One region of the Pseudoalteromonas sp. SWN29 genome, then DNA from elsewhere that is predicted to be linked to it. Evidence: predicted binding sites of a transcription regulator. Region 1 holds the regulator's gene; the other holds the start of a gene.
What was found. The regulator sigma-54, encoded in region 1, starts transcription at its own class of promoters, with help from an activator protein. The targets are predictions, from matches to a motif close to GTTGGCACGNNNNTNGNNT.
Positions count from the first base shown of each region.

Region 1 (3,218 bases):
GCTGCTGGTTATCGCCATCTGGTACGATGAGTGCGACGAAAATATCAACAGGGCGATTATCGATTGCATCAAAATTTATTGGAGTTTCGCTAACGAGTACTAAAGCCAAAGGCTCTTCTGCACCGCTCATTCTTCCATGAGGAATGGCAATGCCACGCCCTATACCTGTACTACCCAATTTTTCTCTGCTCATTAAAGCATTAAGAATATCTTGTTGCGGTAAATACGGAAGTTTGTCGTGAGCAAGTTCGCTAATGAACTCTAAAATTCTTTTTTTGCTATTAAAAAGGACCGCAGCTTTGCTGCAGTCCTGGCATATAAGTGAGCTTAATTTCATCATATTAGTGTCGAGCAAGCTTCTCTTTGTGTTTAATTACTTGTCGATCGAGCTTGTCGATCAACGAGTCAATGGCGGCATACATATCTTGATGTTCTGTAGAGGCAAATAGCTCAGCACCGCTTACGTGTATGGTGGCTTCTGCTTTTTGATTTAATTTTTCTACATCGAGAATGACATGAACATTATTAATATGATCAGAGTGTCTTTCTAGCTTCGCAAATTTGGTATTAATATAGTCTCTTAGTGAATCGGTTAATTCTACCTGACGACCAGTTAAGTTTAGTTGCATAAGCATTACCCTCTTTTTTTTGCGTCTTAAATCAAACTTTTACGTTGATTTGACGGTGGAATAGCCAGAGATTCGCGGTATTTTGCGATTGTACGTCTCGCTACTTTAATTCCTTGCTCAGCCAATATATCCGCTATTTTGCTATCACTCAATGGTTTTGCTGAGTTTTCTGCTGCGATTAATTTTCGGATAAGCGCACGGATTGCTGTAGATGAACATTCACCACCGTTTTCGGTGCTTACATGGCTTGAGAAAAAATATTTAAGCTCAAATATACCACGGGGTGTGTGCATATACTTTTGGGTTGTTACGCGCGAAATTGTTGATTCGTGCATTTCTACCATTTCAGCAACATCATTTAAAACCATTGGTTTCATGGCTTCAGGACCGTGTTCAAAAAAGCCTTGTTGTTGCTTAACAATACAATTTGTTACTTTTAATAGTGTGTCGTTTCTACTTTCTAAGCTTTTAATAAACCATTTAGCTTCTTGTAAATGCGAGCGAATAAACTGGCTGTCACCACTGGATTTTACAGTGCGAGACATTGCCGCGTATTGGCTATTAACACGAATTTTAGGCATGCTGTCTGGGTTTAACTCAACAACCCAGCGGCCTTTAATTTTTTTAACTGACACATCAGGAATAACATACTCAGATTCTTCTCTTACAATAGTATCTGCAGGTTTAGGGCTAAGAGTATGTATTAATGTCATTACTTCCTTAAGCTCTTCTTCTTTGAGCTTAGTTTTCTTCATTAATGTACGATAGTCACGAGCAGCTAATAAATCAATATGCTCGGTTAAAATCATTTTTGTTTCATTAATGTAAGGTGTTTCTTTATCAAACTGGTTAAGCTGAATACACAAACACTCTTGTAAACTACGTGCAGCAATACCAACAGGATCAAACAGTTGGATGCGTTTTAATACAGCTTCAATTTCATCAAGTTCGACTTCGTTATCATCTTCGTTTTCTTGATTAAAGCTTTCTAAAATCTCTTCGCAGCTTAGTGTTAAAATACCTGAATCATCGACGGCTTCTACAATCGCAATAGCAATAGCTTCGTCTGTAGGGCTAAATGGCGTTAGTTGTAACTGCCACATTAAATACTCATGGAGCGTTTCAGTAGAGGCGCCTTGGTATATTGATTCGTCTTCAGGCATCGGACCCGATGATGCTGCTGGGGCGGCACTCATGTACTCATCCCAGCTAACATCCATAGCCATGTCGTCACTTAGCGTGTCTTTTGCAAGTGCTTCACCACTATCTTGTTCATATTCGCTTGGAACATCGTCGGCCGATGCGCTAACAGTTATGTCATCTGTATCTGCTTTTTGCTCGTTTTTACCTGCAGCGTCTTCGGAATAGTCTGGTTCTTCAACCTCTAATAGCGGGTTGCTGTCGAGAGCTTCTTGTATTTCTTGCTGGAGATCCAATGTACTGAGTTGCAACAAACGAATAGCTTGTTGCAGCTGTGGAGTCATTGTAAGTTGCTGGCCCATGCGCAGCTGTAGTGATTGCCTCATGTATCTCTAACAATCCTTTTATGTTGTTATAATTAATACTAGCAGATGCTTAAAGACATGGCGTAAATGTTACAGCCTAAATTGCTCGCCTAAGTAAACATCGCGTACTGTTTTATCATTTAATACGTGTTCTGGAGTACCTGATGCAATCAGCTCCCCATGAGAAACAATGTAGGCTTTTTCACAAACATCAAGGGTTTCTCTTACGTTATGATCGGTAATCAATACACCAATCCCACGATTTTTGAGATGTTCTATTATTTTCTTTATATCTAATACCGAAATTGGGTCAACACCTGCAAATGGTTCATCCAATAATATAAATTTAGGATCGGCTGCCAGCGCACGTGCTATTTCCACGCGGCGACGTTCGCCACCCGATAATGCCATACCTTGGCTATCACGAATGTGTTGTATGCTAAATTCATCTAATAATTTATCGAGCGTGTCTTCTCGGGCTTGTTTATTTAGCTCTTTGCGTGTTTCTAAAATAGCCATTAAGTTTTGATAAACAGTCAGCTTTCTGAATATTGAAGACTCTTGTGGTAAGTAGCCAATGCCTAATCTAGCACGACTATGCATAGGTAAAAGAGTAATATCGTTATCATCGATAGAAATTTTACCTTTGTCGCTAGGTACAAGTCCTACTATCATATAAAAAGTGGTAGTTTTACCTGCGCCGTTAGGGCCAAGTAAGCCAACAATACTGCCAGCTTTGACTTCAAGGCCGACGTTTTTTACAACTTCACGGCCTTTATAGCTCTTTGCTAATAGCTCTGCTTTTAATGTGCTCATGGTTGACCTTTGTCGCTTTTTTTACTTTTTTTAGTCTCGATTGGTACTAAAATTGTGTGAACGCGGTCAGTTGAGTTTTCATCTTTTTCGGCACTGATTAGCTGCTGCTCTATATCGTAGGTAATGCTTTTAGCATTTATTTTTTGTCCCGCTTGCGATACTTGTGCATTACCAACAAGCGTTAAAAAACGCTTAGATACATCATAACGTACTTCGTCAGCACTGGCGCTCATAGTCGTGCCATCTGATTGCTTTTCTTCAAAGTGCG
Region 1 covers NZ_JADYXE010000013.1:14,241-17,458, forward strand. The annotation lists gene ptsN (PTS IIA-like nitrogen regulatory protein PtsN) at 1-337, opposite strand, end outside; gene hpf (ribosome hibernation promoting factor) at 342-629, opposite strand; gene I6F53_RS06815 (RNA polymerase factor sigma-54) at 656-2,155, opposite strand; gene lptB (LPS export ABC transporter ATP-binding protein) at 2,225-2,950, opposite strand; gene lptA (lipopolysaccharide transport periplasmic protein LptA) at 2,947-3,218, opposite strand, start outside.

Region 2 (3,218 bases), on a different contig from region 1:
CAGTGGCACTTCTATTGCTAAATTTGTTTCTTCACGTACAAACGGCACTGTTACGACTTCAAGTGCATCACCACGTTGCATATCAAAACCCACACCACCTTGTAGTAAGCGACGAATATTTGACAATGCCTCTACCGAACGTGGAGTCATGGTTGTTTCGCCGTTTTCTCCCACTTTAGGGACGTAGTCAACAGCAACTGATACGCTTATTCTACGTATTACACCGCTTTGCTGGCGCTTATGAGAAATGGTTGTATCGAGTTCATAATTACGTGTGGCTTCTTTGTGGCTGCGTGTTGGTGATGTAGCTGTGCCTGCACCACCTTGCCCTGCAACCTCAGGAATGTTCGAGTTTAACGGTGGCTGATTTGTAAGCGCACCTGGAATACCAACAGCTAGGCCGCCAATGTTATTTTCTTCAAATGTGGTTTCGCTTCTAACCGCTGGTAGGTCTGGGTTATAACGCTTTTGAGTTTCTTCAATTGAGCTAAAGTCCATACTCAAATCAACTTGAGCTGTATAGTTTGCAAGCCCAACAACCGGTATTAAAATACTGTCTATTTTTTCAAGGTACTCTTGTTCGCGCTTACGTTCTAAATCGTATTCTTTACGAGAGCGTGCTGCTAATGAGCTTTGCGAACCTGAATTTAGTAATCGACCATTTTGATCGGTAACAGTAACTCGCATAGGCTCTAAACCCTGTACTGCCGAGGCAATCATATCAACAACAGAGTCTACTTCTTCACGGTCGAGTGAGCGACCACGCTTAAGCGTTAATACAACAGTTGCTGATGGTTTTTTCTCTCTACGCGCAAATACGTTTTCTTTAGGAATAGCTAACAATACTTTGGCGCGAGTAATGTTGTTAAGCTCTTCAATGGTGCGAGCTAATTGTTGTTCACGGCCATGTTTTAGGCGTTCACGCTCTAAGCGTTGGCTTACACCAAAGCCCATATCTTGCATAATTATATCAGAACCCGACGCAGGACCTTGCTCTAACCCTTCTCGAGTCATTAACAGTTTAATATTTTGGTATTCACTTTCATCAACCGATACCACATTGCCATCGAGTTGATATTCAATTTGTTGCGCATCTAAAAAGTCGAGCGTTTGAATCAGCTCTTCAGTTTGCATTTTCCCCAATGGGCGCATATCTGGCTGACGAGCCCAAATAATAATAAAAATCGCGATAGCTAAACAAATAGCTAATGCTATAACCAGTGTTACTTGGCGCAATACATCAACGCCATTTAAAGCACTTAAATAGCCTGATTTTTGTTCTTGTTGATCATCACCACCACTTTGGTCGATACCGCCACCAGCAAGTGCTAGGTCTGTAGATTGGTTAGATTGCGCCACAATAATTCTCCACTACCTAATTAAACAGGCATGTTCATGATTTCTTTATAAGCTTCAACAAGTTTATTACGAACCTGTACTGTAGCCTCAAAAGCAACTGATGATTTTTGAGAAGCAATCATCGCTTCAGCAAGCGATACACTTCGATCCCCCATTTCAACCGCTTTTACTTTTTGACCCGCATCTTGTTGCAAACCGTGCACTGTATTTAGCGCATCACTTAACATGTCGCCAAACTGGGAAGTAGAAGTAGGCTGAACTTGAGTCGGCAATTTATTAATTTGATTATTACGGCCGGCTTCTAAAGCCATTGATTGCATTTCTTGAAATACAGCACTGTTTTGAATTTTCATAATTTATCTCTGACACGCAGTGAACTCTTACAAGTAATAAAGCACAAAGCATGCCAAATAATTAATTATTTAAATACAGTAAGTTAACTTTTTATTTTGGGAGTCAGAGTTTTGACAACCCTAAGTTCGCAGCGCAAACTTAGGGTTTATAGGAGGCTATGCAGGGAGTGAAATACCTAAATCGCGCATTTGCGCTAGTTTATAACGTAAAGTTCGCGGGCTTATGCCCAACGTTTCGGCAACGTCTTTACGTTTACCTTGGCAACGTGCAAGGGTTTCTAAAATAATGCGATGTTCTTTGTCTTTAAGCTCATCTTTATAGCTACCTGTATCTGCCGCTAGTAAGCCTTGTTTAGGTTCAACCTCAACAGGTGATTTTTCATCGTAATATGCAGAGCTTAACGTGCTTTTCTCAATACCTTTATCTGCGTGAGCTAATTCTGTTGGTGATACGGTTTGAGCAGGTGCCAATGAAGGCTCCATAACAAAGTTACTAGATACTAAGTTTTCGATAAAAATTGCATGCTCATTTATCGTGTTACCAGTTCGCAGTATAAGTGCACGCTGTATAACGTTATCAAGCTCGCGTACATTACCAGGCCACGCGTGAGCCAATAACTTTTGCTCAGCAGCTTTATCTAAATATGCCATGGGCTCTTTGCTTTTACTTATATGGCGCTCAATTAAATGCTTAGCCAACACAATAATATCGCCAGGGCGTTGGCACAATGGTCGCCACATTAGTGGAAACACATTAAGTCTGTAATATAAATCTTCTCTAAACTGATTTTTAGCAACCGCTTCTTTTAAATCACGATTACTGGTTGCCAAAATACGTACATCGAGCTGAATTGTTTTACGACCCCCTAAACGCTCTACTTCACGCTCTTGCAGTACGCGTAAAAGTTTAGCTTGTAGCCCTAAGTCCATCTCTGTAATTTCATCGAGTAAAATAGTGCCGCCTTGTGCTTGCTCAAACTTACCCGGACATGCTTGAATCGCGCCCGTAAAAGCCCCTTTTTCGTAACCAAATAAAGTGGCTTCGAGCATATTTTCAGGAATAGCCGCACAGTTAATCGCCACAAATGGTTCATTACAACGGCTCGACTTATCATGAATATAACGAGCGAGTACTTCCTTACCTGAACCACTTGGGCCAAGTACCATTACACTTGCATCAGAGCGTGCTACTTTACTTGCAAGCTCCAATAATTGAATACTGGTTGGGTCGGCAACAATAGGGCCGTCGGTTTCTTTTGCTTTTTCAGGCAAATAACGGCTCACCATATTTAACAGCACTTCAGGTGCAAATGGCTTAGCCATGTAGTCAATTGCACCTAGGCGCATAGCCTCAACCGCATCGTCAATTGTGGCATACGCCGTCATCATCAAAACCGGTAAATCAGGGTGGTTTAATTTAATACTGCGTAGTAAATCAAGGCCACTCATTGCGCCCATTTGCACGTCGCTTACAACAAGCGAAAATTGATCTTTTTTAAGCAGCAA
Region 2 covers NZ_JADYXE010000003.1:2,598-5,815, reverse strand. The annotation lists gene fliF (flagellar basal-body MS-ring/collar protein FliF) at 1-1,359, opposite strand, end outside; gene fliE (flagellar hook-basal body complex protein FliE) at 1,380-1,712, opposite strand; gene I6F53_RS01430 (sigma-54-dependent transcriptional regulator) at 1,869-3,218, opposite strand, start outside.
Region 2: a site for sigma-54 is predicted at 1,752-1,770, ahead of fliE (flagellar hook-basal body complex protein FliE). Genes of this name have one in related genera too.